DNA from 4 places in the Vreelandella indica genome. Region 3 is predicted to be linked to each of the others. Evidence: predicted binding sites of a transcription regulator. Region 3 holds the regulator's gene; each other region holds the start of a gene.
The links. Region 3 encodes LexA, which represses DNA repair genes until DNA is damaged. Its sites were predicted from a motif close to TACTGTNTANNTANACAGTA; they were not measured.
Positions count from the first base shown of each region.

Region 1: a site for LexA is predicted at 6,213-6,232, ahead of recN (DNA repair protein RecN). Genes of this name have one in related genera too.
Region 2: a site for LexA is predicted at 4,738-4,757, ahead of V8L71_RS13390 (PA0069 family radical SAM protein). Genes of this name have one in related genera too.
Region 4: a site for LexA is predicted at 3,447-3,466, ahead of ruvA (Holliday junction branch migration protein RuvA). Genes of this name have one in related genera too.

Region 1 covers NZ_JBANSO010000024.1:13,764-21,666, reverse strand. Annotated here, with positions in the region: gene V8L71_RS15775 (FecCD family ABC transporter permease) at 1-355, shown strand, start outside; gene V8L71_RS15770 (ABC transporter ATP-binding protein) at 349-1,098, shown strand; gene V8L71_RS15765 (DMT family transporter) at 1,076-1,975, opposite strand; gene dnaJ (molecular chaperone DnaJ) at 2,065-3,210, opposite strand; gene dnaK (molecular chaperone DnaK) at 3,335-5,269, opposite strand; gene grpE (nucleotide exchange factor GrpE) at 5,428-6,069, opposite strand; gene recN (DNA repair protein RecN) at 6,280-7,903, shown strand, end outside.
Region 2 covers NZ_JBANSO010000018.1:44,608-52,510, reverse strand. Annotated here, with positions in the region: gene pfkB (1-phosphofructokinase) at 1-330, shown strand, start outside; gene V8L71_RS13405 (PTS fructose-like transporter subunit IIB) at 327-2,060, shown strand; gene pgi (glucose-6-phosphate isomerase) at 2,267-3,934, shown strand; gene V8L71_RS13395 (DinB family protein) at 4,070-4,606, opposite strand; gene V8L71_RS13390 (PA0069 family radical SAM protein) at 4,786-5,871, shown strand; gene V8L71_RS13385 (winged helix-turn-helix domain-containing protein) at 5,913-6,218, shown strand; gene V8L71_RS13380 (heavy metal translocating P-type ATPase) at 6,200-7,903, opposite strand, start outside.
Region 3 covers NZ_JBANSO010000017.1:54,770-62,672, forward strand. Annotated here, with positions in the region: gene moaC (cyclic pyranopterin monophosphate synthase MoaC) at 1-118, shown strand, start outside; gene moaE (molybdopterin synthase catalytic subunit MoaE) at 121-576, shown strand; gene V8L71_RS12955 (ribonuclease J) at 613-2,223, opposite strand; gene purU (formyltetrahydrofolate deformylase) at 2,454-3,308, shown strand; gene V8L71_RS12965 (energy-coupling factor ABC transporter permease) at 3,333-4,004, shown strand; gene lexA (transcriptional repressor LexA) at 4,014-4,694, opposite strand; gene V8L71_RS12975 (TetR/AcrR family transcriptional regulator) at 4,964-5,641, shown strand; gene V8L71_RS12980 (L,D-transpeptidase) at 5,619-6,155, shown strand; gene nagZ (beta-N-acetylhexosaminidase) at 6,220-7,251, shown strand; gene V8L71_RS12990 (hypoxanthine-guanine phosphoribosyltransferase) at 7,300-7,878, shown strand; gene ppsR (posphoenolpyruvate synthetase regulatory kinase/phosphorylase PpsR) at 7,899-7,903, opposite strand, start outside.
Region 4 covers NZ_JBANSO010000002.1:96,048-103,950, reverse strand. Annotated here, with positions in the region: gene V8L71_RS02145 (D-2-hydroxyacid dehydrogenase) at 1-398, opposite strand, end outside; gene V8L71_RS02140 (FmdB family zinc ribbon protein) at 635-934, shown strand; gene aspS (aspartate--tRNA ligase) at 1,001-2,782, shown strand; gene ruvC (crossover junction endodeoxyribonuclease RuvC) at 2,859-3,422, shown strand; gene ruvA (Holliday junction branch migration protein RuvA) at 3,535-4,143, shown strand; gene ruvB (Holliday junction branch migration DNA helicase RuvB) at 4,211-5,248, shown strand; gene ybgC (tol-pal system-associated acyl-CoA thioesterase) at 5,245-5,658, shown strand; gene tolQ (protein TolQ) at 5,717-6,412, shown strand; gene tolR (protein TolR) at 6,424-6,861, shown strand; gene tolA (cell envelope integrity protein TolA) at 6,875-7,903, shown strand, end outside.

The DNA.
Region 1 (7,903 bases), on a different contig from region 3:
CGCCATGCGCCTGGGCGACGCCAAAGCCGAAAGTATGGGTGTCAATCCCCGCGCGCTGCGTTTGGAAGTGCTGGTGCTGGTATCGCTGCTCGCCGCCATCGCGGTGGCGTTCGTGGGCACCATTGGCTTTATCGGCTTGGTGGGCCCGCATATTGCACGCATTTTACTGGGTGAGGATCAGCGCTTCTTCCTACCCGGCTCGGCCCTGTGCGGCGCGCTTATCCTCTCCGTTGGCTCGGTTATCTCCAAGATCATTATTCCTGGCACCATTATTCCCATTGGCATTATTACTTCGCTGGTGGGCATTCCCTTCTTCCTATTTCTGGTGCTTAGCCACAAGAAGGCCTCATGGTAACCCTACAACTGAACCGTGTATCCGCCCGCTACGGGCGTCGCCCTATTCTGGAAGAGATCACCACACCCTGCTTTCAAGGGGGGCAAGTCGTTGCCTTGCTAGGGCCCAATGCAGCAGGTAAATCGACGCTTTTTCGCCGCATATTAGGGTTATTGAAAGGCGAAGGCGAAGTGATTATCAGCGGCACCAGCGCCGAGCACCCCGTGGGCTATATGCCCCAGGACACCGGCGCCAAGGCCGTGCTGACGGTCTATGAATCAGTGCTTTTGGCACGTATGCAGGGACGTGGATTAAAAGTGCAGCCTGAGGATTTAGCGCAGGTTGATCGTGCGCTGGAGGAACTCAGCATTACGACCCTTGGCGAACGCGATATCGGCGACCTTAGCGGCGGGCAGCGCCAGTTGGTCAGCGCTGCCCAGGCTCTGGTGCAAGAGCCTGAGATTCTGATGCTGGACGAGCCCACTTCGGCACTCGATTTGAACCGCCAGATCAGCCTTTTGACGGTGCTGCGCCGGCTAGCCGATGAACGCCAGATGCTGATTTTGGTGGCGCTCCATGACCTGGGGCATGCGCTACGTTTCGCCGATGCCGCCATGATGCTCGAAAATGGTCGCTTGATTGCCTGCGGCCCCACCGCCGAAGTGATTACCCCTGCGCTGCTACGTCAGGTTTATCGGGTATCTGCACGTATTGAGTCCTGCTCGAAAGGCCAACCGCAGCTTATCGTCGAAGCAGCCATTTAAGCCGCCGCCCTTCCATTGCCGCTAGCGCCACCCCGGATAACATGAGCGGTAGCGCTAGCAGGAAGCCGCTGGAGACCGGTATTCCAAACAGCACCCAATCGGCGAGCACGGGCCACACCAGGGCAATATATTCAAAAGGCGCCAAGCGCGACGCCTCGGCATAGCGCAACGCTAATGTCATCGCAATGTGCGCTGCGCCGCCAAATAGGCCCGATAACACCAGCAGCGAAAACTCCACCCGGTTAAGCGCTGCCCAGCCCAATGGCATCGTTGCCAGCCCAGCCAGCGCTGCTACCACAATAAAGTAGAATGCAATTGATGCTGCCGTTTCAGTTCGCGAAATACGTCTGACGGTCAGTAGCGCCCCAGCAGTTAATAGCGCACCCAGCGCCCCAAGCGCGTACCCGGTTATGTGGCCATTGCTTGAACTAGCGCCCAGCCCAGGCAAAATCAGCACAGCGACACCAGCAAGCGCCAATACTATGCCGCCCGCACGATAAAGTGAGCAACGCTCTCTTAAGAGCAGCACACCCCCTATCGCCATAAAAACCGGCGTTAGCTGTGCAAGCAGCGTCGCCTCGGCAACCGGCAACAGTGCCACCGCCGCAAAAGAGGCAAACATGGCCGCCGCCCCCAGCCCGGAACGGAGCGCATGCCCCAACGGGCGCCGCGTCGCCAACCCCCGAGGAAACTCCCGACGCACCAGAAGAAACACGACGATAGGCAGCAGCGCAAACAGCGAACGGTAAAACACCGACTGCCCCACCGGCACTTCGTCACTGACTGCCTTAATACACACCAGCATGCCGGTAAAAAGCAGGCCAGACAGTACCCGCAGCAAAATGCCCATGGTGGGCTTTTCTTCAAGGTGATCCATTGTGCGCAGCATTTCCTAAACAGCAAAAACCCCCGGGCGAACCGAGGGTCTTTGAATCAAACATCTAACTTACTACCATCATCTCAGCTTTACGGCTTCATATCTTCAAAGAAGCTCTTCACACTGTCGAAGAAACCGGTCTTCTTCGGTGAGTGGCTATGGCTGTTGCTGCCGTCGAAGCTCTCTTGGAGCTTGCGCAGTAGGTCGCGCTGCTCGTCGTTGAGCTTGACGGGTGTCTCGACCACTACCTTGCATAGCAAGTCGCCGGGCATACCACCACGCACTGGCTTCACGCCTTTACCACGTAGGCGGAACAGCTTGCCGGTTTGCGTTTCCGGCGGAATCTTCAGCTTTACGCGGCCATCTAGCGTCGGCACTTCAAGCTCGCCACCTAGCGCTGCGTCGACGAAGTTGATGGGCACGTCACACTGCAGATGTTTACCGTCACGCTGGAAGATGTGGTGCGGCTTGATAGCCACCTGCACGTACAGATCCCCAGGCGGGCCACCGTTCACGCCGCTTTCGCCTTCGCCATTCAAACGAATACGATCACCAGTATCTACACCAGGCGGAATCTTAACGGACAGCGTGCGCGTCTCACGTACGCGCCCTTCGCCATTACACTTATGGCACGGCACTTTAATGTGCTGACCAGAGCCATGACAGGTGGGGCACGTTTGCTGCACGGCGAAGAAGCCCTGCTGCATACGCACTTGACCGTGACCGTGGCAGGTAGGGCAGGTCTCTTTAGATGAGCCCGGCTCCGCACCACCGCCATCGCAACGGTCACACTCGATATGCCGCGGTACGCGGATATCGACTGTGGTGCCTGAAACGGCGTTTTCCAGATCCAGCTCTAGGTTATAGCGCAGGTCGGAACCGCGCGCCGGGGCGTTGGGGCCACGACGGCGACCACCACCTCCGCCAAAAATATCGCCAAACACATCGCCGAAAATGTCGCTGAAATCACCAGCGCCTGCGCCGCCGAAACCACCGCCGCCGCCTTGGCCATCAACGCCCGCATGGCCGAACTGGTCATAAGCTGCGCGTTTCTCGCCATCGCTAAGCACTTCATACGCTTCGGACACTTCACGGAATTTTTCCGCTGAGGTGTTATCGTCCGGGTTTCGATCAGGGTGGAATTTTTGCGCCAGACGGCGATAGGCCTTCTTGATCTCTTTCTGATCGGCCCCTTTTTCGACACCCAGGACTTCGTAATAATCGCGTTTGGACATAGGGCCCTACGCCTCCTGGTTAGCTACGCACTTAACAGAAACTTATCTCGTGCGCTTTGGCTGCGGAAACAGCAACGCGGGAGTAAGCTCCCGCGTCACCGCTTTCCTTGGCAGAAAGAGGTTATTACTGCTTTTTCTGATCGTCGTTGACTTCTTCGTACTCGGCGTCAACCACGTCATCTTCCGGCTTGGAACCTGTGCTTTCGGTACCTTCACCGCCCTCTTGCTGAGCCGCTTCTGCCTGCTCGGCGTACATCTTCTGGGCTAGCTGGCCAGAGGCTTCGGTCAATGCATCCAGTTTCTTCTGAATGTTATCGACGTCGTCACCTTTAACCGCCTCTTCCAACTCGCTGATGGCCGTTTCAATCGCCTGCTTCTCGTCGTCAGTCGCTTTGTCGCCAGCTTCTTCCACCGTTTTGCGCGTGGCGTGAATCATGCCGTCAGCTTGGTTACGCAGCTGAACCAGCTCTTCGAACTTTTTATCTTCTTCGGCGTGAGCTTCGGCATCGCGCACCATTTGCTCGACTTCTTCCTCGGAAAGACCGCTAGAGGCCTTGATGACGATGGACTGCTCTTTACCGGTGGCCTTGTCTTTCGCCGACACGTTCAGAATACCGTTGGCATCCAAGTCAAAAGCGACTTCGATCTGCGGCACGCCGCGCGGTGCGGGCGGAATGTCAGCAAGATCAAAACGACCCAGCGACTTATTCTGCGACACTTGCTTGCGCTCACCCTGCACGGCGTGAATGGTCACTGCCGTTTGGTTGTCATCCGCCGTTGAGAAGGTTTGTGTCTTCTTCGTCGGAATGGTGGTGTTCTTTTCAATCAGCGGCGTCATCACGCCACCCAGGGTTTCGATACCCAAGGTAAGCGGGGTAACGTCGAGAAGCAGAACGTCTTTAACGTCGCCACCCAGTACGCCGCCCTGAATCGCGGCACCCACGGCAACCGCTTCATCCGGGTTAACGTCTTTACGTGCTTCTTTACCGAAGAAGTCAGCGGCTTTCTTCTGCACCATCGGCATACGTGTCTGGCCACCGACCAGGATCACTTCGTCGATTTCAGACGCGGACAAGCCAGCATCTTTCAGTGCCATTTTGCACGGATCGAGCGAGCGCTGTACCAGGTCTTCTACCAGCGACTCCAGCTTGGCGCGTGTCACCTTAACGTTAAGGTGTTTCGGGCCAGTGTTGTCGGCGGTGATGTAAGGCAGGTTCACGTCGGTCTGCTGGGCGCTTGAAAGTTCAATTTTGGCTTTCTCAGCGGCTTCTTTCAGACGCTGCATGGCCAGATTGTCGCCAGACAGGTCAATACCGCTGTCAGACTTGAACTGGTCTACCAGGTAGTTGATCAGCGCCAAGTCAAAGTCTTCGCCGCCCAAGAAGGTGTCGCCGTTAGTGGCCAACACTTCAAACTGGGTTTCGCCGTCAACGTCAGCAATTTCGATGATAGAGATATCGAAGGTACCGCCACCCAGGTCGTAGACCGCGATGGTTTTGTCGCCGCGCGATTTGTCCATACCGTAGGCCAGTGCGGCAGCGGTCGGCTCATTGATGATGCGCTTAACGTCTAGACCCGCGATGCGGCCGGCATCTTTCGTCGCCTGACGCTGGCTGTCGTTGAAGTAGGCCGGTACGGTAATAACGGCTTCGGTGACCGTTTCGCCCAGGTAGTCTTCGGCGGTCTTCTTCATTTTCTTCAGCACTTCCGCGCTTACCTGCGGCGGTGCCATCTTTTTGCCTTTCACTTCAACCCAAGCATCACCGTTGTCCGCTTCGGTGATTTTGTACGGCACCATTTTGATGTCTTTCTGGACAACGTCGTCTTTAAAGCGACGGCCAATAAGGCGCTTAATGGCGTACAGAGTGTTTTCTGGGTTAGTCACCGCTTGGCGTTTTGCCGCCTGACCGACCAGCGTTTCACCATCATCGGTATAAGCGATGATTGAAGGCGTCGTACGACCACCCTCGGCATTTTCAATTACTTTAGCGCTGTCACCATCAAGCACGGCCACACAAGAGTTAGTGGTGCCCAGGTCGATACCAATTATACGTCCCATAGCAATACCTCGAATTCGGTTGTTACAAAACTGAAAATTTAGCTTTTAAAGCTTGTCTGCGGGTTTCCCCGCGGGGTTGCCCTTTATTTGGGGGCCGCCGCTGACATTTCAAGGGCTTTTTTATCACACACTTTTTTCACTTCTGTGCCGCCAGTGGCTTAATCGACTTTTTTACTGACAACCACCATGGCCGGGCGCACTAAGCGTCCATTAAGCAAATAGCCTTTCTGCATAACGTCCATCACGGTGTTGGGATCGAGATCCGGGTTAGGCACCATGGTCATGGCTTCGTGCACCTGCGGGTCGAAGGGCTCACCGTGGGGCTCAATGCTTTCCACACCGAACTTGTTGAGTACATCCACCTGCATTTTCAAGGTCATGGAAACGCCTTCACGATGCACTTCCGATGCACCCTCTTCCATGGTCTCAAGCGCTTTTTCCAAGCTATCAACGACCGGCAGCAGCTCTTTAACGAACTTCTCCAGGGCAAACTTGCGGGCTTTTTCGGCTTCTTGCTCGGCGCGGCGACGCACGTTTTGCGCTTCCGCAGCGGCGCGCAGGGCTTGATCCTTGGCTTCGGCTAAGCTCTGCTCTAATTCACCTACCTGAGCGGCCAGCATTTCTGCTTCAGGATTATCGACACTGCCTTCTAACGACTCTTCGTCATTGATCAATCCTTCCAGCTCGCCTTCCATCAAGCGCTCTTCGGCGGCCTGCTCTTCCGCTTGCTCGGCGCCATCTGCTTCTTGCTCGTGGCGGGCTAGCTCGTCATCCATCGGTGTTTGCGGTTCTTTCGCCATGTTGTGCTCCTATTAAGTAGGGCGCTGCCACGCGGGCGGCGCGCAAAGAAGTAAGCTGTTAGTTACTAGCCTTAACTGATCATGCACGCTATATGGGGGCCATAAATTCCATCTCAAGAGGTGCATTGAAGTGAGTTATTAACTACTGTATAAATCAACAACTATTGGATAAGTATCCAGCTTCTGTGCTGTACCGCCTCAGGAGGCGCCATGCTTACTCAGCTAGCCATTCAAGATTTCGCTATTGTTGACCATCTAGAGCTCGACCTAACCGGCGGCATGACCGCGATTACCGGGGAAACTGGCGCGGGCAAATCGATCCTGTTAGGTGCCCTTGGGCTCTGCCTGGGCGAGCGCGCCGACGCCGGAAGCGTGCGACATGGCCGCGAGCGTACGGATCTCTCCGCGCGTTTCGACATTCAGCACCTGCCCGCCGCCGTCGAGTGGCTAACGGCGCGGGAACTCCCTGCTGAGGAGTGCTTGCTGCGCCGCGTGGTGACCGCCAACGGCCGCTCCAAAGCGTGGATTAACGGCCACCCCGCAACTATTTCAGACCTGAAATCACTGGGCGAGCAGTTAATCCAGATTCATGGTCAGCACGCCCACCACGCCCTGATGCGCGAGGAGACCCACCTTTCTCTGCTGGACGATTACGCGGGCCTAAACGATGGCACCACTCAATTAGCCGAAACGTTTCGCGAGTGGCGCAATGCGCGCCGTCAGCTGAAAAAGCTAAGCGAAGAAGGCAGTGAGGTAGAAGCCAAACGGCAGTTGCTGCGTTATCAGGTAGAAGAGCTGGATCAGCTCGGCCTGGCGGAGGGCGAGCTGGCGACGCTGGAGGAAGAGCAACATACGCTCGCCCACGCAGAAGAAACTCTGCGCGAGACCCAGTTTGCTGCCGACTGCTGTGCCAGTGATGAAGGCGGTGCACTCTCTTTACTCAACCAAGCCTTCGCTCACTTAAGCGCGCTGCCAGGTAGTGACAAAGGCACCCTGGCGAACACGCTTGCCATGCTGAGTGATGCGCGAATTCAGGTTGAAGAGGCCTCTAGCGAACTCAACCGACTCGCTAGCATCACTGAATTAGACCCCGAGCGGCTCGCCTGGGTTGAAGAGCGCATGACCGATGTCCACCGGATTGCCCGTAAGCATCACGTTGCCCCAGAAGAACTATGCGCCCTGCATACTGATCTACAACGAGAAGTCGCGCAGTTAGAAGAGGGTGGCAATGACCTGGAGGCACTGAGTGCGCGAGTCGTTGAGCTACGCGAAAGTTACCGCCAGGAAGCGAAAAAAATCAGCGAGAGCCGCCAAAAAGCCGCGCTTCGTTTAGGCAAGGAAGTGCAGCAACAGCTGGGCTTTTTGGCCATGGGCAAAGCCCGCTTTGAAGTAGAGGTCACCGCGAAAGAGGCGCCATCCCCTGAAGGCCTTGATCGTGTGCAATTTTTGATCAGTGCCAACCCCGGCCAGCCTGCGCGGCCATTGACCAAAGTCGCCTCCGGCGGCGAACTGTCGCGGATTAGCCTGGCCATTCAAGTGGTCGCGGCGACACACTCAACGGTGCCAAGCCTAGTGTTTGACGAAGTAGATGTAGGCATTTCGGGCGCGACCGCAGAAATCGTTGGTCAATTACTCCGCAAGCTAGGTGAAAATGGTCAGGTAATGACGGTAACTCACCTACCGCAAGTGGCGGCCCAGGCGCATCAGCACCTGCATATCGAGAAACAGGCGAAACGCGACACCACGCTGACCCAGATGGCACTACTTGATGAACAGGGGCGCATCAGCGAACTGGCGCGGATGCTGGGCGGCGTGACGCTCTCTGACCAAACTC
Region 2 (7,903 bases), on a different contig from region 3:
CATCAAAGCGGCATCGCCCATGCGCTTGTGTCAGCGGGTGCCGAAGGCGTGCTGTGGGTGAACGCCCAAGGTGCCTGGCACGCCACGCCTCCCAAGGTGACGGCAACCAACACGGTGTGCGCTGGCGATACCTTTGTCGCGGGCATGCTCCACGGCTTACTTAATCAACACGACCCGGAACGAACGCTGCGCTTTGCTACCGCACTCTCTGCTGAAGCCGTACGCCATGTCGGTGTCGGCAACGCCAACGCTGCGGATTTCGACTCACTCCAACAACACACCCGGATACGGCGTCTTGATGACTCCATCACCGAGGGAGCTACGCTATGAACATAATTCTGATTACCGCCTGCCCCAGCGGCATGGCTACCACCTTCCTCGCTGCCAAGCGCCTGGAGCAGGCTGCCCAACGCCAAGGCTGGTCGGTACACGTTGAGATGCACAGTGAAATTGCGCCACTGCAGGCTGCTACTGCTGATCAGATTGCTAACGCCGATTTGATTGTGGTCACCGCCGATTACGTGCCCGCTCCGGAACGCTTCGAAGGCAAGCGCCTGTTCCAGGCACCGATTGCCAGCGCGCTCCCCGACCCTAGCGGTTTTCTGGCCCAGGCCAAGCGTGAAGCACCGATTTACAGCGCGCCTGCAACTTCCGTTTCTACCGCTGCAAGCAGCGCGGGCGGCAAGAAAATTGTCGCGGTCACCGCCTGTCCTACCGGCGTCGCCCACACCTTTATGGCCGCCGAAGCGCTCTCGGAAGCAGGTAAAGCCATGGGCCACGCCATTCGCGTGGAAACTCAAGGCTCGGTGGGCGCACAAGACAAATTAACGGAAGAAGAGATAGCTCAGGCCGATGTGGTGCTACTAGCTTGCGATATCGACGTTGATCCGTCGAGGTTTGCAGGCAAGCGCATCTACCGCACGTCTACCGGCAACGCGCTGAAAAAGCCGCGCCCCACCATTGAAGCCGCGCTGGAAAACGCGGCACTGGAAAATAGCGGTTCGGCCAAGACCGCTAGCGACAATAAGAGCGTCAAAGAGAAAGGCGTTTATAAGCACCTGCTCACCGGCGTTTCCTTTATGCTGCCGATGGTCGTGGCGGGGGGCCTGCTGATTGCACTCTCTTTTGTGTTTGGCATTGAAGCGTTTGAGCAGGAAGGCACCCTGGCCGCTGCACTAATGCAAATCGGTGGTGGCACCGCCTTTGCGCTGATGATTCCGGTACTGGCAGGTTATATCGCTTACTCTATTGCCGATCGCCCCGGCATCGCACCGGGTATGATTGGCGGCATGCTGGCGTCCAATATCGGCTCCGGCTTTATCGGCGGTATCTTGGCTGGCTTCCTGGCGGGCTATGTGGCGCTGGCGGTTACTCGCTATGTCAAACTGCCCTCCAGCGTTGAATCTCTGAAGCCGATTCTGATCATTCCGCTGGTCGCCAGCTTGGTTACCGGCCTGACAATGATCTACGTGATTGGGGAACCGGTCGCGGCACTGCTTAGCGCCCTCACCAACTTCCTGGAATCCATGGGCTCCACCAATGCGGTACTGCTGGGTATTCTGCTGGGTGCAATGATGTGCTTTGACCTGGGTGGCCCGGTCAACAAAGCCGCGTACACCTTTGGCGTGGGCCTGCTCGCCTCAGAAACGTACGGCCCCATGGCGGCGATTATGGCGGCGGGTATGGTACCTGCCATTGGTATGGGGATTGCCAGCTTCGTCGCGCGCAACAAGTTCTCGGCACCGGAGCGCGAAGCGGGTAAAGCCTCATTCGTGCTGGGCCTCTGCTTTATCAGTGAAGGCGCGATCCCCTTTGCGGCGAAAGATCCGCTGCGGGTCATTCCGGCCTGTATCGCGGGCGGGGCACTCACCGGCGCGCTCTCGATGCTGGTGGGTGCGAAGCTAATGGCGCCCCATGGCGGTATCTTCGTACTGCTGATCCCCAACGCCATTACCCCGGCGCTGCTCTACCTGGGCGCTATTATAGCGGGCTCACTGGTTACCGGGTTAGGCTATGCGTTTATCAAACGCGGCGCGGCTCAAGTAGCGGTGGCTACCTAACGGCTGACCCTACCCTGTGTGGGCAGGCACGATTGCCTGCCCACACAAATACGTAGCTTTACGCAGTTAATGCAAGTCTAGTCATACTAGTCATAAATGCCTTCTACTCCTCGCCGCTTTTTATGTAGTATTTTTACATAACGCCACGTTTAGTTTGCCATTCGGTTCTGGTTACTACATTCACTTAATAACAAACGGATCGCCCTATGTTTCAGCTCACTCGTAGTGTCACCTGGCAGGCGCTTGACCGCCTACGCGACAAAACCGCTAATGACCGTATTCGTGACTACTTCACCAATGATCCTCAGCGCTTTGAGAAAATGAGCCTTCGGGTGGGCGGTCTGTTTCTTGACTACTCCAAGCACCATGTCTCCGATGAAGTGCTTACCAAGTTGATTGAGCTAGCCGACCACTCCGCACTGGTACAGCGCCGGGCACAAATGTTCTCCGGGGATATTATCAACGTTACGGAAAACCGCCCGGTACTGCACACCGCCCTGCGTCACTTAGGCGATGAGCCGGTGTATGTAGACGGCGAAGACGTCATGCCCGAGATCACCCGCACCCGCGAGCAGATCAAGCTGTTCTCTGAAGCGGTGCGCAATGGCGAGTGGAAAGGCTACAGCGGCAAACGTATTAAAGATGTGGTCAATATCGGTATTGGCGGCTCGGATCTTGGCCCTAACATGGCGGTGCGCGCACTGCTCAAATACCGCCACCCGGAACTGCACTTCCACTTCGTTTCCAACGTAGACGGCACCCATATCCAGAAGGTGCTTTCGCGCCTCGACCCGGCGACTACGTTGTTTATCGTCTCTACCAAGACCTTTTCTACCCAGGAGACGCTGCTAAACGCCAAAACCGCACGGCGCTGGTTCCTGGAGAACGCTGGCGAAGACGCCGATGTGGGCGCGCACTTCATTGCCGCCTCCACCAACCGCAAAGCGGCCATGGAGTTCGGCATTCGCGAAGAGAATGTGTTCGAATTCTGGGCCTGGGTGGGGGGTCGCTACTCCATGTGGTCGTCCATCGGGCTGCCGATTGCGCTTTCAATCGGTTTCGAAGGCTTTATCGAGCTGCTGGAAGGCGCGCACGAGATGGACAACCATTTCATCAACGCACCCTTCTCTCAGAACATGCCGGTGCTGATGGCGCTGATTGGTATTTGGTACATCAACTTTATTGGTGCCGAAACCCAAGCCATCGTGCCCTACGATCAAGCGCTGAATCAGTTGCCCTCTTTCCTGCAGCAGCTTGATATGGAGTCTAACGGTAAGTCGGTGGATATTTTTGGCCACCCGGTGAACTACAAAACCGGCCCGATTGTGTGGGGCCAAACTGGCTCCAACGGCCAGCACGCTTTCTTCCAGCTACTGCACCAGGGCACCCGCTACGTGCCGATTGATTTTATTGCCTCACTCAAACCCGAACCCGGCGTAGAAGACCACCACTTCGCGCTACTGACCAATATGCTCGCCCAGGCCAACGCCTTTATGGAAGGCAGCCAGGGGGACAGCAAAGAGCTAAGCCAACATGACCCCTACAGCTGCCCCGGCAACCGCCCCTCCAGCACGCTATTGCTGGACGAGCTAACGCCAAAAAACCTGGGGGCACTCATCGCGCTTTATGAGCACAAGGTATTTGTCCAAGGCGTCATCTGGAACATCAACTCCTTTGACCAATGGGGCGTTCAGCTCGGCAAACGTATCGCCGGTGAAATCAGCGAACGTATCGACACTAACGCCGCTGACTTTGACGCCTCCACTCAAGGCCTGCTGGAGTTGGTGCGGGCGCACTTCCCAAATGGCGGCAGCGGCGAAAAGGAAAGCGCACTGGCCAGTGCCGAGAAGAAGCCAGCACGAAAGAAACGTTGAACGGATAGGTTGGTAAATCTTTATAAAACTGCGCCTTGGCTTGAGTACGTCAAGGCGTTTTCCGTTCTTGGTTCTTTCAGCTTTAATAATTGGCAGTACTGAATCTAGTAGGCTCTTATATGTGAACTTACTTCCTTACGTCTCATCCGGAATCAACGCCAGCAGATCAGTGACGCCAATATCTATACCGGCTTGCGAGAGCAAGGTAGATACCTGCCCGCGGTGGTGGGTTTGGTGATTAAAAAAGTGGTTAATAAGGCGCGAGTAACTTCTGGTTGAAGCCACGCCTTTGGTGTTGTGGTAACTCAGTAGCGTATCCAGATCATCATCGGTCAGCGCGGCTACCCAGTTAATAATCACGCTATCCAGCCAATGGCGATGCGCGCTTAGGCCTTGCATATCATCAAACAGGCGTTGATTGAGATGCGTTGGCGTGGGCAGCGGCTCCATTACCGCCAGTGTGGCGGCTGAAGAAGGATGAGCCGCAAACCGCTTAAGCCAAATCGTGTCGGCGACAACGATATGGTTCAAGGTGCCAAAAATAGAGCCAAAGAAAGCGCCTCTATCCTCTATAAGCTCAGCCGCACTTAGCTTGCTAGCGGCGTCATATACCTTGGCATTCATCCACTGGTTGTAGGATGCCATTAATGCAAAATGTGGTTGCAGTTCCATAGGTCAAATCGCCTCTTTCCATGCTGGCAACAACGGGTTCTTTAAGCGTATGAAATAAAGACGCGTTTGTATCCCCGAATTTGCTATTTAAGCCGCTAAGCGTTTTCTTGCGCCTTTGCCCAAACGCCATATACTGTATAAATAGCCATATAGTTAGTTATACAGGTCAGAGGTGGCAAATGACGATCCCCGATCAAACATCGAGTGTTTCAGCCGTGCGTAAAGGCCGCGGGGCAACGTACGACCCGCACAACCGTTTTGCACCTAGCCATAGCGTGGTGGAAGACGACGGTTGGTGGCGTGAGGAAGCCTCTACGACCATCGCCACCGAAGTGCGAGAGGAAGTGAGCAAGAGCGCACTGTCGTGGAATAAATCACCGGACTTGCCATTTGACCGCTCACTGAACCCTTATCGTGGTTGTGAACATGGCTGCGTTTACTGCTACGCACGCCCCTCCCACGCTTACTGGGATTTATCGCCAGGGCTGGATTTTGAGACCAAGTTGATTGCCCGCAGCGGGTTGGTGGAACGGTTAACAGAGGAGCTCTGCCACCCCAACTATGTGTGCCGTCCGATCAACCTTTCCGGCAACACCGATTGCTACCAGCCGTTAGAGGCTACTTATAAAACCACACGCCGCTTGCTGGAGTTGCTGTTGGAGTGCCGCCATCCGGTAACGCTGGTAACTAAAAGTACGCTGGTGCTACGCGATCTAGAACTATTGGCAGAGATGGCAGAGCATCGCCTGGTGCGTGTGTTTGTTAGCTTGACCAGCCTGGACGCCAATTTAAAGCGCACGCTAGAACCACGGGCGGCGTCGCCTCAGGCGCGCTTACGGGCTATTCGTGAACTTAATACCGCGGGAGTCCCAGTCGGCACATTGATTTCGCCGGTTATTCCAGGGCTGACTGATCATGAAATCGAAAAACTACTCGAAGCCGCCAGCCGAGCAGGCGCACGAACGGCGGCTTGGATGTTGCTGCGCTTACCTTATGAAGTGGCACCGCTGTTTGAAGCGTGGTTGGAAGCTCACTATCCAGAACGCGCCGCCAAAGTGATGAGTCTTATGCGCCAGTGCCGGGGCGGTAAGGCCTATGATGCCAAGTTTGGTAAGCGCTTTCGCGGGGAAGGTGTCTTTGCCGATCTAATTGCCCAGCGCTTTGCGCGCGCCAGCCGCCAGTGGAACATGCAGGATCGCACCGAGCAGGGCTTGAACACGCGGGATTTCCGCCCACCACGGGCGCAGGGCGACTTATTCCTTTAAGCTAAGCAGCGCATTAATCAATTTGCTGTTAAGGAAGCCTCATGTCCGCGCTTAGCAAAACGAAATCGAGTTTTTACCGACGTTTATACGTGGCCCATCTTATCGAACATGGCGCTGCCAGCGTGCCTGCACTCATTGAGGCCACCGGCATGCCACGGCGTACCGCCCAGGATACGATCGCCTCCCTTGCCGAATTAGATATCGAGTGCGTATTTACGAAAGATGAAGGCGAGCGCCACAACATTGGCCGCTACCAGATACGTGACTGGGGGGCGATTGACCCACGTTGGGTGGAAACGAATGCCGAGCGGCTTAAACAGGCACTCGGCTATTCTGGAACCCTCTGATCGTTTTCCTCCGGCTCGGCCCACGCTAACCGTGCGGCATTGAGCGTGACACTCAGCGAACTTGCCGCCATGGCGAGTACCGCGACCAGGGGTGGAATGGCCATCACAGCTACCAGCCCTAGTGCCAGCGTATTATAAAGTGCCGAGAAGAACAGATTCTGCACCATGATGCGCCGGGTGCGTGTAGCAATGCTAAGCAGTTGCACTACACCACCCATTCCCGGCGTCATGAGCTGTGCAGAAGCCCCTTCACGGGCGGCTTCGCTGGCACTTAGCGGGGCAATACCCACATCAGCCGCGGCCAAGCTCAACGTATCATTCAAGCCATCACCCACGTAGAGCGTTGGCGATGGTAGCGCCTGCAACAGCCTCGCTTTGGCTTCAGGCGAACGCTGGGCATAGCAAGCTTCTCGGGCAAGCCCTATCTGCTCACCCAGCCAGCTAACGGCTCCCTGCCGGTCGCCACTAATCATCGCCACCACATAACCTGATGCGAGCAGGCGCTTCACGCTTGGAGCGGCATCCTCCACAGGTTGATCAGCCAGATAGAACGTGGCCAGCCAGCCCGCTTCGTCAGCCAACATCACTTGAGAAGCAAACGTCAGCGCGGGGTCTTCAGCTTGAAATGGCACCACAATCTGCTGACGAGTTAGCCAATTAGCGCTGCCTAGCGTTAGCCACTCGCCGCTATTTAGCTGCACTCGGCGCCCTTCCCCAGGCGATTCATTTACTTCTATATTCTGTTCCGTATTCTGCTCAGGGTGCTGATCACGTTGATCATCCGACCAGTGGGTTAACGCCTGCGCTAGCGGATGTTCGCTTCCAACGACGGCGGCGCTTAATTTGCGCCGCACAGTATGCTTATTAACGCCCTCCCGCGCCTGCCAATGCAGCACGGAATGATTGCCGGTCGTTAAGGTGCCGGTTTTATCCAGTGCTACCGAGCGAATGCGCGCCAAGGTTTCAAGCGCTGCCGGGTCGCGGAGCGCAATACCTTGCTGCATGGCCTGACCGCCACCGGCAAGGCTTGCCAATGGCACGGCAAGCCCCACAGCACAGGGGCATGCCACCACCAGCACGGAAAGTGCCCGCACAAAGGCCTCTTCCCAGCCTGTTCCGAATAACAGCGCAGCAGGCAGCGTCAGCAGTGCGAGCACAAGTGCTAAGGGGCTTAGCCAAGCGGCAAAGCGGTCAGCAAGCTTCTGTAGCTCGCCCTTTTTGGCCTGATAGCGGCGCATTTCGTCACATAGACGGTCTAACCGGCGCTTGCCTACGCCGGCGCTTACCTGCATTACCAGCGGCGTTGCACCCAGGTAGCGGTAGCCTGCGTAGACCTTCTGACCTGTATGAAAGTGGCGCGGCAGGCTTTCACCGGTCAACGAGGCAGTATCGATCCAACCAGGCGCTTCCAGGATGCCATCAAGCGCTACCAGCTCACCTGGCGCTAACTCAACGCGTATTCCTACGGCCACTTCATCGGCGGGGAGTGTTTCCCATCGTTCATGTTGCCAAACGGTTATGTTCGCGTTCGGTAGCGCCAATGCGTCCAGCGCTTTTAACCCACGGTGACGGCACAGCGTTTCCACTAACCGCCCAACCAGTAACAGCACAATCAGCATCACCGCCGTATCGAAATATACTTCCGATGAACCGCGCCATAAAAGCCCAAGCGAGACGAGTACTGC
Region 3 (7,903 bases):
TAAACTGCTTACTGATCAGCGCACGTTATGTGCCATTAATCAGGTAATGGCAAACGATGATGCGCTAGTGACCGATGATGACGAAGTGGCGTTTTTCCCACCGGTCACAGGGGGTTAACGTTGGATATTAAAGTAGCGGTTCAAGCAGCGCCATTCTCGATGGACTACGGCTATAGCGATGCATTAGTCGGGCGCAGCGATATTGGCGCGGTGGTGAGCTTTACCGGACTGGTGCGTGATTTCAACGAGACGCCCGATGTTACGGGGTTAACACTGGAGCATTACCCCGGTATGACCGAGCGCACGCTAACGGAGATTGGCGAGCAGGCGTGGCAGCGTTGGTCGCTACAAGCGGTGCGGATAATTCATCGCGTTGGTTATCTGGGCCCTGGCGACCCCATCGTGCGGGTGCTTGTAGCTAGTGCTCACCGCCGAGAGGCATTTGAAGCCTGCGATTTTATTATGGATTTTTTAAAAACCCAGGCGCCTTTTTGGAAGAAAGAGCACTCCACTCGGGGAGAATATTGGGTCAAAGAACGCCACTCTGACCAACAAGACGCGGCACGCTGGGAGTGAGTTTGCCACGTCTTGCTACTCCGCAATGATGCACCACTAACGATTGGCAGCATTTTCCAGGGTAAGGGCTTCTGGCATTTCGGCGGCCATAATTTGAAGATGCACATCGGGCAGGTGCTGCATATGCTCCGCCAGCCAGTGTACCAAGCGAGGCTGCAATGCTTGGCGAAGGTCGGCCAGTGTGTCGGCGGCAATCTCATCAAGCTGATCATCCAGCCAATCACTAAAGCTATCTTCATCCAGCGGGCTGGCACCCGTCGCATCCAGCATCAAACGTCCAATGCGCGCCCAGCCCGTATCAGTCGCGGTCACCGGCAGTGCTAGGTACAAACTGCCACGACGTGCCGTACTGGCGTCTTTTACTTCCAACCCTGGGTGAGGAACCACGCTGTTTTGGCTGACGATGCAGGGCGGCTGGGGATAGCGTGCCTCGCAGCGCAGCCCTTGGTTATCAAAGCTGATTAAATCGCCATTAACTGGCGACAACGGCGCACTGATCTCTAATTGACGGGCAATTGCCTGATGCGCCTGCTGATGCCTTGCTTCGCCGTGGACAGGCATCAGGTGCTTCGGCTTAATCCATTGATAGAGTTTGATTAACTCATCATGAGCGGGGTGCCCAGTAGCATGTAACTCGGGATGGTTGATTTCGTCGTAAATACGAACACCTAACTGCGCTAAACGTTTTTTTAGCTGTTCAATAGGGCGTTCGTTGCCTGGAATGGCTTTAGCCGAGAAAATGACATTATCGCCGGGCTGAAGATCCACAAAGGGGTGGCGGCCCTGAGCAAGGCGCTGAAGCGCGGCACGGGCCTCACCCTGGCTGCCGGTGGCGATAATGACCACTTCATCCGGGGGGAGGTACCCCAGGTCGTGATTGGGTACCAGCGGCGGTAAGTCATCCATATAGCCAAGCCCACGCGCAACGCTAACCATTCGCTCCATTGAGCGCCCCATTAAGCTGATGCGACGGCCACACTGATGCGCTGCGCGCCCGATAGCTAATACCCGCGCAAGGTTACTGGCAAAGCAAGAGACCACCACACGGCCCTGACAGTTGGCGAGGGTTTTTACCAATGCTCTCGCCACATCACCCTCGCTGCCGGAGTGGCCTGGCATGGGGGCGTTGGTGGAATCGCCGACAACTAAATCGACCGGGGCCAGCGCTCTAAACTGCGCCGCGCTTACCGGTGAACCGATAAGCGGCTCAGGATCAAGTTTCCAGTCACCAGTATGTAAAACGCGATAACCACCAGCCATCATCATAATGGCACAGCTTTCGGGTATTGAATGCGTCAACGACAAGTAGCGCAGCGTAAACGGCCCGCTTTCAAGTGCCTCACCTGGTTCGATGACATGAATCGCAGCGCTGCTAAGTTGATGTTCAGCAAATTTAAGGCGTAACAGCCCCGCGGCTAATGGCGTGGCATAAATAGGACAATTCCACATCGGCCAGAGCCAAGCGACGGCGCCAATGTGGTCTTCATGGCCGTGGGTAATAAATAGTGCTTTCGGGGCTATCCCTAATGCTTTTGGTGTATCAAAATTAGGCACTTGTAGCGGTGAGTTGGGGAGATCCTGGCGAATCATCATGCCGCAGTCGACGACAATCCAGTGATCATCGTAGCCGTAGAGCGTTAGATTCATGCCAATCTCACCGCATCCCCCCAGCGGCAACATGCGCAGCGGAGGACGACGACGGGGACGAATTTGAACGCGTGAAGAGTGCATCAGTTATGAAAAGCCTAAAAAGTAGTGACTCAACTATACGGGAAGGCAGGGGCGGCTAACAATCATCCTTGGCCTTCCGATACACTATGCAACCTAAGCCGTTGGTTTGTCATAATTACCTTAGAAATAGGTCAAGAGTCGCTCACATGTCCCATTATTATCGTTTAGTTGTGTCCTGCCCTGATCGGGTAGGTATTGTGGCCCGAGTATCAAGCTTTATTGCTAAGCAAGGGGGGTCTATCACTGAAGCCAGCCAGCATTCTGATTTAGAAACGGGCTGTTTTTTTATGCGTTACGAAATCTTGGCGGATTCAGTGGGGATGTCGGTAGAAGCGCTACGTTCAGCGTTCGAGCCGGTGGCAATCGAATTCGATATGCAGTGGTCATTGGTGGATACGCAGCAGCGCCGCCGGGTGGTATTGATGGTCTCTAGAGAGTCACACTGCTTGGTAGATTTGCTTTATCGCTGGCAGGCGGGTGAGTTGGATTGCGATATTGTTGGCGTCATTTCCAACCATGACGATATGCGTTCATTGACCGAATGGTACGGCATTCCTTATCACTATGTGCCAGTCGACCCCGATAACAAGCAAGTGTCATTTGCCAAGGTGCAAGCAGAAATCGATAGTGCACGTGCTGATTGCGTCGTGCTGGCGCGTTATATGCAAATTCTGCCGCCTGACCTGTGCGCACGCTATGCAGGGCGGGTGATTAATATTCATCACAGTTTTTTACCCTCTTTCGCTGGGGCGAAGCCCTACCACCAGGCATATCAGCGCGGAGTGAAGCTGATTGGCGCCACCTGCCACTATGTTACCGAGGAACTCGACGCGGGCCCGATTATCGAACAGGATATTCATCGCGTTAGCCACTGCCATACCCCAACCGATCTAGTCCGCTTTGGGCGTGATGTTGAAAAAGCCGTTCTCGCACGCGGTTTACGCTGGCATCTTGAGGATCGGGTTTTAGTGCATGGCAACAAGACCGTGGTGTTTAGCTAACGCTCGATAATGTGAGAAGCCGCTATGTCGTTCGCACAAAGTGTACTGGCGCCCTGGGCGCTGATATTCACCTCGCTACTCTCGTTAGGCGTAGTGGTGTGGGCTCTTTGGCGGCGGCCCTGGCAAGTGCTACTGGAAGACGCTGCTCTTCAGCACCGTTGGTTAGGCGCAACGCTGGCAGTGGCGCTGATGTGGCAGCTACGCGCTCAGGCGGTCGACTGGCTAACGCTGCATCTCGTCTTTACGGTATTGATGACACTCGTGTTTAAAGCGCCATTAGCGCTGATCAGCAATATACTCATTAATGTGGCAATGGTAATTATCGGCCGCAATGAGTGGACGCTACTGGGGGCGAATGTACTGGTAACGGGCATTGTTCCGGCTGCCATTATTGGCACAGTGTGGCGGCTGGTAGATCGCCGCCTGCCGGATAACCTGATGGTGTTTTTATTTGCCTGTGGGTTTTTTGGGGCGGCGTTGGCAACATTAGGGGCAGGGCTGGCTGCCGTGCTGCTGATTATCGTGGCAGGCACAGACCCTAACGCTATCTATCTTGCCCAGGAGTATGCACGCTTCTTACCTCTACTAATGCCTTCAGAGGCGTTTATTACCGGGATGCTGCTGAGTATTCTGCTGGTCTATCATCCTAACTGGGTGGCCACCTTTAATGACCACCGCTATATCGACATGCAGTAATGACGGTGGTTAGCCCAGTGCTTGGCCATTACCGCCACGAATGACGCCAACGCCGACACCTTCGATGTCGAGTGACTGTGAACGCAGATCGATTTCAATCGGCGCAAAGTCTGCATTTTCCGCAAATAGCGTTACTTGGTGGCCCTGACGTTTGAAGCGCTTAACGGTTACTTCATCATCCAGGCGCGCAACGACAATCTGGCCATCGCGCACCCGCTCGGTACGGTGAACTGCCAATAAATCACCTTCTAAAATACCGATATCCTTCATCGAAAGGCCTCGCACACGCAGCAAATAATCGGCTTTAGGAGTGAAGTACTCGGCTGGCAGAGGGCAATAACGGTCAATATGCTCAGCAGCTAGGATAGGGCTCCCGGCGGCTACTTCGCCAATCACCGGTAGGCCAGCAGGCGAGGCTTCAATATTGGCAGCGGGTAACGCGCTTGCGGTGATGTCTACTAACTCCTGGGGCTCTTGATTGGGTAGGCGAATACCGCGTGACGTATTGCGAATAATGCGAATAGCGCCTTTACGCTCAAGCGCGCGCAGGTGCTCTTCCGCGGCGTTAGGTGAGCGGAACCCCAGTGCTTTCGCAATTTCAGCACGGGTCGGAGGGTAGCCAAATTCGCCCATGGTCTTAACAATAAAATCAAATACGTGCTGTTGGCGAGCGGTTAGCGGACGCGACATACCAGACTCCAAAAATAGTGAATAGACAGTAACAAATTAAATGTCGACTTAATCGGTAAGTGGTTAAGTATACAGTATGTTCCTCTGTCCAGTACATGTCTTGTCAACCCCCTCTCTAGAAAGGCCCCCGAATTTTTCCTAATCGTTTTAAACTAAGCTTCTACTCATATAGACAGCCATATTTCATCAGAAAATCAAGCGTTGAGCCCACCAGCGATATGGCATAGTATTTTGCTATGTTTTAAACACTCGTTTCCCCGGAGAGCGGCATGGCTCAATCTGATACGGTAACTCGAATACTCGACACCGCGGAAGTGCTGTTTGCTGAGCGAGGTTTTGCTGAAACATCGCTGCGCAACATCACTAGCAAAGCGCGCGTCAATTTAGCGGCGGTGAATTACCATTTTGGTTCCAAAAAAGCCTTAATTCAGGCCGTGTTTTCACGCTATCTGGACCCGTTCACCCAGCGTTTTCATACTGCGCTTGATGAACTTGAAGCCCAGCATGCAGGGCGCGTTATTCCGTTGGAAACGCTACTCGAAACCATGGCGACCACCGTGCTGGCTGTGCCTGCCGAGCGCAACAGTTTAAAGGTGTTTATGCGCTTGCTGGGCCTTGCCTATAGCCAAGCGCAGGGGCATCTTAGGCGTCATATTCAGCAAGAGTATGGTGATGTGTTTACCCGCTTCACCGAGTTAGTGCGTCAAGCCACGCCCGACTTGCCTGACGCGGAACGCTTTTGGCGGCTACACTTTATGCTTGGTACGGTGATTTTTACGCTTTCAGGCCTTGATGCACTGCGCGATATCGCTGAAAAGGATTATCAAGAGCAGGTCACCGTGCGGGATTTGGTTAGGCGGTTGCGCCCAGTAGTGGTGGCTGCCATGAATGCACCGTTGCCCCCAGCACTTGAAGAAGGAAAATATGCGAACGCCCAAGCTCGCTGAGCTTCCCCCTGTAGAGGACATCTGGTTGGAAATCGATACCACACAGCAGCAGCTACGCTGTTGGCGAGGGCCTAAGGTGCTGCATGAGTGTGAGATATCGTCTGGCCTCGCGGGCATTGGTGAGCACAATGGTAGTGGCAAAACACCCCATGGTTGGCACTATATAAGAGCCGCGATTGGCAGCGGGATGCCTGATAATGCGGTATTCCGTGGTCGTCGCTGGACGGGTGAGGAATTTTCTCCTGCGCTAGCTGAAGCATATCCGAAGCGGGATTGGATTTTGACCCGCATCCTGTGGCTATGCGGATTAGAAAAAGGCGTGAACCGTGGTGGACAGGTCGATTCACAGCGTCGCTATATTTATCTTCATGGTACGCCACCTGATCAGCCCATGGGCGTTGCTGCATCCCACGGATGTATTCGTTTACGCAATAGTGATTTGCTCTATATCTTTTCGTTAGCGTTACCAGGTACCCCCGTTTGGCTGCACGGCGGTCGTCAGTCGTTTGACTAATCTGTTTTGACACCGCTAGACGATCGTCTAGAATCACCGCCTCTTTTTTAATGGACCTATCACGATGACTCAACCGTTAGGCCCGGTCATGCTCGACCTTGAAGGCCCGAAATTAACGGCCGCAGAAAAGCGCTTGCTGCTAGAACCGGTGGTAGGGGGCGTTATTCTGTTTGCCCGCAATGTCGAGAACGGCTACCAAGTACGCCAGCTCTGCAGCGATATTCGACGTGAGCGTGCGGACTTATTGCTTGCCGTTGATCAAGAGGGTGGCCGCGTTCAGCGTATTAAAGAAGGGATGACGCGTCTTCCTGCCATGGCTCGCATTGGTGAATGTTATAGCGCCAACCCCGATGATGGTCTTGCGCTCGCAAAAGATGCTGGCTGGCTATTGGGCATGGAAATGGCCGCCTGCGGTTTGGATTTTAGCTTTGCTCCGGTACTGGATGTCGAAAGCGGCATCTCAAGTGTTATTGGAGACCGAAGTTTTAGCCGCGATCCCCAGCATGTGGCGCAGCTCGGCAGCGCCTTTATTCAAGGGCTCCATGAGGCTGGTATGGCCGCTGTCGGGAAGCACTTCCCCGGTCACGGCGGAGTTGCGGCAGACTCTCACGTTGCGCTGCCGGTGGATGACCGCCCGCTAGAAGTGATTAAACAACGTGACCTGGTGCCCTTTGCCCATTTGGCCGCGCCGTTAGACGGTGTAATGCCTGCGCATGTGATTTACAGTGCTTTCGATACGCGTCCTGCCGGGTTTTCCCCTCATTGGTTGGGCATGCTGCGTGAATCGTTGGGCTTCAAAGGCTGCATCTTTTCTGATGATTTAAGTATGGCGGGCGCCCACGAGGCGGGTGGGCCCAAACAGCGAGCCCAGGCAGCACTAGCGGCTGGTTGCGATATGTTGCTGGTATGCAATGATCGCGCCGCTGCACTTGAGGTGATTGAAGCCTGCCGGGGTATTGAAACCAAACGTCCCGCCAAACTGCGCTACAGCCGTGCACGGCCTGATATCGATGCCCTAAGTGCGTTGGGCAGATGGCGTCGTACCCACGCTAAGTTGGAAGCATTGGCTGATAAACCGAAACCCAATGCTGTGTAAATTCACACGACTGATGTAATTGAAGCTTTTAACCCGCCTGGAGTTTAGATGTCAAAGTTGGATAAAAAAGCCTTAGAGTCATTGGACTCAATGCGTGAATTGATGGATAACGCCGACTGCCTTATTTCTCAGCAAGAGGTAGAGCGGGCACTTGATCGTATGGCGGAAGCGATCACGCGAGATTTAGGCGACAAGCTGCCGGTCTTTTACTGCGTTATGAATGGCGGCTTAATCACCACAGGGCATTTGCTAACCCGGCTGGGCTTTCCGCTTGAAGTGGATTACTTGCATGCCACTCGATACCGCAATGAGCTGCGCGGCGGTGAGCTGTTTTGGCGTGTCTCTCCTGAGGTGCCGATGGCGGGGCGCCATGTGGTGATCGTTGACGACATCTTGGACGAAGGCGCCACGCTAGCCGCCATTTTGGCTTACTGCGAAGAAGCCCAGGCAGCCAGTGTCACGACAGCAGTACTGGTGGATAAACAGCATAACCGCAAAGCGGTGCCCGGTTTAAAGGCCGACTACTGCAGCTTGGAAGTCGCCGACCGTTATGTGTTTGGTTTTGGGATGGATTACAAAGGCTACTGGCGAAACGCGCCGGGAATTTTTGCCCCTAAAGGAATGTAAGTTAGCAGCAGAATGGATCGTTAGC
Region 4 (7,903 bases), on a different contig from region 3:
CTACGCTGCCATTCGCCTGCCGCGACATCACGCTGATAAAGCGGAAGCCGATTGGCTAATGTCAGCATCAGCATCAAGGTATGCTGAGAAACACTGGCGGTGCCGTAAGCCGCGACGTTTTTAACCTCGATATTCTGCTCTTTTGCCGTTTCAAGATTGATATTATTAAGCCCCGTAGCGAGCACACATATCAGTCTGAGTTTAGGTAATTGCTGTAACGTTTCAGCGTCAAGTACCACCTTATTTACAATGGCGATGTCGGCATCCGCTAGGCGTTCAAGTGCTTGCTGGGTGGTACTTTGCTCAAACACCTCAAGGTGTGTGACTGACTCTCTAATAGCGCTTAAGTTGATCCCAGGGCCGAGGCTTTGCGCGTCCAGTATTACTGCATGAGACATTTTATTCTCTCCATTAACTGCCGAAGGCTGCATAACCTTGCTCGGCAGGGGTCACAAAAGGGTATAATGGCGGCGCTTATCAACCGCAGCCTTGGAATTTATCCCGACTGGCCACATATTGGCAGCTTGGCAGCGTTTGTGTTCGCCACTGTTCTTTTCTTTCAGCACTTGGTCTTACCGGACTAGGTCTGTCAGTACTGAATCTGTCAGGGTTGAGCTTTTTAGGAGCCAATAACATGCCCATCTATGAATATGAGTGCAAGGCCTGTGGCCATCGCCTGGAAAAATTGCAAAAAATTAGTGCCGATCCGTTGAAGGATTGCCCTACATGCCAAAGCGATGGCTTGGAACGGCTGGTCTCGGCCGCGGGTTTCCGCTTGGCCGGCGGCGGTTGGTACGAAACCGATTTCAAAACGGGTAGCAAAAAGAATCTGGTTGCTGATGGTAAAACTGCATCCACAGAGACCGCTAAATCAAGTGATTCCAGTGCTACTCCCAAGAGCGTTACTCCCAGTGACAAAGGCGCCGCAGCATAACTGCGGCAGTCAGGGTCGGGGACGCCCGCGACACATTAATTGCCACGTAACAGAACAGGATTTGACATGCGCAGCCATTATTGCGGCCAGCTAAACGAAACTTTGGTGGATCAAACGGTTACGGTATGCGGATGGGTTCATCGCCGCCGCGACCACGGTGGGGTCATTTTCCTCGACATGCGCGATCGCGATGGCATCGCTCAGTTCGTGGTCGACCCTGATACCGCCGAGGCGTTCGCCACTGCCGACCGTGCCCGCAGTGAGTATGTCCTGCGTATCACTGGACGTGTTCGGCTGCGCCCTGAAGGTACTCAAAACGCCACCATGCCCACAGGCATGATTGAAATATTGGCGAAAGAGGTCGAAGTACTTAACACTGCGATTACACCGCCTTTCCAACTGGATGAGCATGGCAAGGTAGGCGAAGAGGTGCGCTTAAAGCACCGTTATATCGACCTTCGCCGCCCGGATATGATTGAGAAGCTGCGCTTGCGTTCAAGCATTTCTCACAACGTACGTGCTTATCTTGAAAGCCAGGGCTTCCTGGATATCGAAACGCCGGTACTCACGCGTGCCACGCCTGAAGGGGCCCGCGATTACCTAGTGCCAAGCCGCACTCACGCGGGAAGTTTCTTTGCGCTTCCCCAGTCACCACAGCTCTTTAAGCAGCTGTTGATGGTGGCCGGTTTTGACCGCTATTACCAAATCGCCAAGTGCTTCCGCGATGAAGATCTGCGCGCCGACCGTCAGCCTGAGTTCACTCAGATTGATATTGAAGCGTCGTTCGTGGAAGAGAACGACATCATGGGCATTACTGAATCCATGATTCGTCAACTGTTCCAAGATGTGCTTAACGCTGAATTGCCTGAATTCCCGCGTATGACCTGGCAGGAAGCGATGGATCGTTTCGGCTCTGATAAGCCGGATCTACGTATTCCGCTAGAATTGACCAATGTCGACGACCTGATGCAGCAAGTCGATTTTAAAGTCTTCTCTGGCCCCGCCAGCGCTGATGATGGTCGTGTCGCGGCGCTGAAAGTACCCGGTGGCGCTAAGCTGTCGCGTAAAGAGATCGACGAATACACCAAGTTTGTCGGCATCTACGGTGCCAAGGGTTTGGCGTGGATCAAGGTCAACGAGCGCGCTAAAGGGCTTGACGGTCTGCAGTCGCCGATCGTTAAGTTCATGGAAAATATCGTTGAAGAGTTGCTCGATCGGGTAGGCGCTGAAGATGGCGATATCATCTTCTTTGGTGCGGATAAGACCCGTATCGTCAACGAAGCCATTGGCGCGCTGCGCGTCAAGCTGGGCGCTGACCTTGAGCTCTACACTCAGGAATGGGCACCGCTGTGGGTCGTCGACTTCCCAATGTTTGAAGCTGACGACAATGGCCGCCTTAGCCCGCTTCACCACCCCTTTACCGCGCCTTCTTGCAGCCCGGAAGAGCTAAAGGCCGACCCAGCGAGCGCACTTTCGCGCGCTTACGATATGGTGCTCAACGGTACCGAATTGGGCGGCGGCTCTATTCGTATCCACGACCAAACCATGCAGAGCACTGTGTTCGAGATCCTCGGCATAGGTGAAGAAGAAGCTCAAGAAAAATTTGGCTTCTTGCTGGATGCGCTTCAGTACGGCGCGCCGCCTCATGGTGGCTTAGCCTTTGGTTTGGACCGCCTCGTCATGCTGATGGTGGGTGCTAAGACTATTCGTGAAGTCATCGCCTTCCCGAAAACCCAAAGCGCTGCTTGCTTAATGACGAATGCCCCAGGCGAAGTCAGTCCTGAACAGTTAAAAGATTTAAACATCCGTCTACGCCAGAAGGCCAAGCCGGAAGCAGCCACCGAATAACGTGGCTGGTTAAGTGCCTAACACCGACGCCCCGGCGTCGGTGTTTTTGTATAAAGCCCCAACGAGTTTCGACGACATGGATGAGAAAAAGCCTGCTAATCCTGTCCGTATCCTGGGTATTGACCCAGGGTCACGCGTGACAGGGTATGGGGTAATTGACGTGGTCGGTGTGAAGCCCTGCTACGTGGCAAGTGGTTGTATTCGCACGGCGGAAGGGGCGCTAGAACAACGGCTGGCACAGATTTATGCCGGTCTTAGCGAAGTCGTCGGGTTGCATCGGCCCAACCAAGTGGCTATTGAGCGCGTGTTTATGGCCAAAAACCCTGATTCGGCGCTCAAGCTAGGCCAGGCGCGGGGTGCGGCGCTTGTCTGCATGGCCAATCATGGATTGAGCCTTGCCGAATACGCCGCGCGGCAGATTAAACAGGCGGTGACAGGCCAGGGCGGCGCGGACAAAGAGCAAGTCCAGCATATGGTGACCGCTATTTTGCAGCTTTCCGCTACTCCCCAGGCTGATGCGGCGGATGCGCTAGCAATTGCATTAACGCATGCCTTTAGTGGTTCTGTCTTTAGCAGCCATGGCCTACCCGCCGCGCCAACACGGGCCCGTCGTCGCTCTACCGGTCGCTGGCGGCTGTAGCGGTTGCTCTGCGTGTGGCTGAACTACTGGTCACCTGTACAGAGTCGCTTTATAGTAAATGTCTGTTTTCACCCTCTTGTTTTATTATTTCAACACCTGTGCGAGCGACTTTATGATTGGACGTCTAAGTGGCCAGTTACTGGCAAAGCAACCTCCCTGGATTGTGATCGACGTTCATGGTGTAGGCTATGAGCTGGAAACCTCGATGAATACGCTGGTAGCACTGCCTGCCGTCGGTGAAAGCGTTTCATTATTTACTCATCTAACAATTCGTGACGATGCCCATTTGTTATATGGGTTTGGTAGAGAGCATGAACGAGCGCTTTTCCGCGCGCTGATCAAAGTCAATGGGGTGGGGCCCAAGCTGGCGTTAGCGATTTTATCAGGTATGGATGAAGACGCCTTTATGCGCTGTGTGCGTGATGATGACAGCAAGGCGCTGACAACACTTCCGGGGGTGGGCAAGAAAACCGCCGAGCGGCTGATTATCGAAATGCGTGACCGCTTCCCCGAATGGGAAGATGGCAGTAACGCACTACTGCTTCTAGAGGCAACTAATGGCCGAGCATCCGCCCGTGATAGCCTTGCCGATGCAGAAGCCGCCTTAGTAAGCTTGGGGTACAAGCTGACTGAGGCATCGAAAATGCTTGCCGACATTGACCCTAATCAGTCCACTGAGGCACTGATTAAAGCCGCGCTCACCCAACGCATGAGTGGCTAAGCGAGCTCGCATTAGAAAACGTCAATTCGACACTGTCATTTTGTAATCGTTATTAAGAAGAGCACTTATGCTAGAACACGATCGGCTGATCGCCGCTGAGCCCGAACAGGGGGAGGTGCGTATTGATTATGCAATTCGCCCTAAGCGGCTGGATGACTATATTGGCCAGCCGCGTGTCCGCGAGCAGTTGGAAATCTTTATTGGCGCTGCACGGCTGCGTGAAGAGAGCCTGGACCACACGTTGGTATTTGGTCCGCCTGGGTTAGGTAAAACGACACTCGCGCATATTATTGCCACCGAGATGGGGGTCGGAATGAAGTCGACCTCTGGCCCGGTGTTGGAGCGGGCGGGGGATCTCGCTGCCATGCTGACCAATCTTGAGCCTGGCGATGTGCTTTTTATCGATGAAATTCACCGTTTGTCGCCGGTGGTCGAGGAAGTGCTTTACCCCGCCATGGAAGATTTCCAACTGGATATTATGATTGGCGAAGGGCCCGCGGCACGTTCTATTAAGCTGGATCTTCCCCGCTTTACGCTGGTGGGGGCAACCACCCGGGCCGGTTTATTGACCTCTCCGCTTCGTGACCGGTTTGGGATCGTCCAGCGGCTCGAGTTTTATAACCTCGAAGAGCTGACCGAAATTGTTTCTCGCTCAGCGCGATTGCTGGGTGTAGAAACCAGCCAAGAAGGGGCGATTGAAGTTGCCCGCCGCTCGCGTGGAACGCCGCGAATCGCTAACCGGCTGCTACGGCGTGTACGTGATTACGCAGAGATGAAAGGTAACGGCGTTGTGGATGTCGCCATGGCCGATGCCGCACTCAATATGCTCAATGTTGATCACCACGGCCTGGACCATATGGATAGGCGGTTACTGCTGGCCATGATCGATAAATTCGATGGTGGGCCGGTGGGGATTGATTCGCTATCAGCTGCTATCAGTGAAGAGCGCGATACGATCGAGGATGTCATTGAGCCCTATCTGATTCAGCAGGGCTTGATAATGCGCACGCCACGCGGGCGCGTCGTCACTCGTCAGGCGTGGCTGCACTTTGAACGTGTGCCCCACGAGCAGGCGACCGACATGGAAGGGGAGCGCCGTCCGTGAGTGATTTGGCTAACAATCGTTATCGTCTGCCGCTGCGTGTTTATATGGAAGATACTGACGCAGGCGGCATTGTCTACTACGTTAACTACTTGAAGTTTATGGAGCGGGCGCGTAGCGAATGGCTGCGCCAATTGGAGCTAAATCAGCAAACGCTGCTAGACGAAGGCACACAGCTAGTGGTATACCGCTTGGCCTGTCACTATGCTAAACCGGCTTGCCTCGATGACATGCTGGAGATTAGTACTCATGTCACCGACATTGGGCGCTGTCGAATGACATTTGAACAGCAAGTTTGGCGTAATGAGGAACTCCTCTGCTCAGCGACAGTCGAGATAGCCTGCTTGAGCGTCGAGCATATGCGACCTAAAGCATGGCCAGAATCGCTTAATAGTTTGATACGGGCCTCTTAACCAAGAGGTCATTCACTGCGTCGGCAATACCGACCCTAATAGATTGATGAGGGCACCTGTGAACGATAACACCATGTCCATTCCCCACTTAATAATGAATGCCAGCACCGTGGTGCAGCTGGTTATGTTGCTACTGTTGGTGGGGTCGATCCTCTCTTGGGTGGTGATTTTCCAGCGTAGTATTGCAATGCGTCGTGCCAAGCAAGAGTACAACCAGTTTGAGGAGTCTTTTTGGTCGGGTGTCGACTTAAATGAACTCTACCGTGAAATTCCCGCTGATGATCCACGCCATGGTGCCGAGCATATTTTTCAAGCAGGGTTTCGCGAGTTTAACCGCTTAATGCCTAAAACCCGGGATGCAGATACCGTATTGGAAGGCGTGCAACGCAGCATGCGCGTTGCCTGGTCGCGTGAAGAAGATCGTCTAACCCAACATCTGGTGTTTCTGGCGACGGTTGCTTCTGCCAGCCCCTATATCGGTCTTTTCGGTACCGTATGGGGCATCATGGGGTCATTCCAAGCACTGTCACTGACCCAACAAGCGACGCTCGCAACGGTTGCTCCCTGGATTGCGGAAGCATTGATCGCAACGGCTATGGGTCTGTTTGCGGCTATCCCAGCGGTGATTTTTTATAATCGACTGTCCAATACATCTTCTCGCTTACTCGGCAAATATGAAGATTTTGCCGAGGAGTTCCACGCTATCCTGCACCGTAATTTACAAGGTCGTGATGGCAAGCCAAGCGCGGGTTAAGGGAGACAGCCATGCAAGGACCTTTCAATCGCAGTGGTAAAGGCAAACCAATGGCGGAGATCAATGTGGTCCCTTTCATTGACGTCATGCTGGTACTACTCGTTGTGTTTATGATTACGGCGCCCATGTTAACCCAGGGCGTACAAGTTGAATTGCCACAAGTCACCTCTCAACCTATAGAGACGCAGGAAGATAATGACCCCATTGTCATTTCGGTTGATAGCGAGGGTGCGTATTTCATCACGTTGGGGGAAGACTCCAACTCAGTCTCGCTGGACGAGATGGCCGCGCGGGTAACCACGATCTTAGAGCGACGCCCCGGCACGCCAGTAATGGTGCGTGGTGACCGCAATGTGGCCTATGGACAAATTGTTGTCTTGATGAGCACGTTACAAGGCGCTGGTGTGGCTAACGTGGGGCTGCTTTCTGAGCCGCCGCAAGATGGGTAAGGGCAGCGCGCACATGGCAGTAAATTCACCACGTGATCCTCAAGATGTCGGCTATAAGTGGCCGACTGTTCTGGCGATAGCCGTGCACGTTGCGATTGTCGTGTTTAGCTTAATCAGTTTGCCGACCCGCAACGCGGAGCCCGATAGCTCTTCGATTGTTCAGGCGACGCTGGTGAGTACGGAAACGTTTACCGATCAGGCTCAGCAGGCAACGGAACAACAAGCGGCGATGAATGCACCGGCTGAAGCGCCTACTGAGCCCGATGCACCAGAAGAGCCGTCGGCCAGTGAACAGCAAGCCGCTGCCGAACAGCAAGCGGCCGAAGCAGAAGCTGCCCAGCAGGCAGCCGAAGAGGAAGCGCAAGCATTAGAAGCCGCGCGCGAGGCAGCTGAAGCAGAGGCAGCGCGCCGGGCTCAAGAAGTGGCAGAGCAGGCTGAGCAACAAGCCGCTGAAGCTGCCGAACGTGAGGCCGAGGCGGAAGCCGCTGCTGAGCGTCAACGTGAAGTCGAAGAGGCGCGCCGCCAGCAAGAGGCTGCCGAGCAGCAACGCCAGGAAGAGGCCGAAGCTGAACGCCAGCGTGAAGCAGAGGAACAGCAGCGCCGCGAAGCGGAAGAAGCCGAACGTGAGCGTGAGCGTGAAGCGGCAGAACAACAGCGCCAGGAAGAAGCAGAAGCCGAGCGTCAACGTGAAGCAGAAGAAGAGCGTCTTCGTGAAGAGGAGGCGGCTCAACGAGAGCGCGAGGCAGAAGCTCAGCGTCAACGCGAAGCGGAAGAGCAGCAGCGCCGCGAAGCCGAAGCGGAGCGCCAACGCCAAGCCGCAGAAGCAGCAGAGGAGGCCATGCAACGACAGCTGGCGGGTGAGGCAGAAGCCGCGGCCAATGCTCAGCAGGCTGAGCAGGCAGCCAATAGCTTTATCAATATTGTCCGTCGCGCTGTTGAGCAGGCGTGGTTGATTCCTGCCGGTGCAAGTGATTCGATGAGTGCTACCCTACAAGTGAGGCTAGGACCGTCTGGAGAAGTATTGGCAACATCGATCGTGACA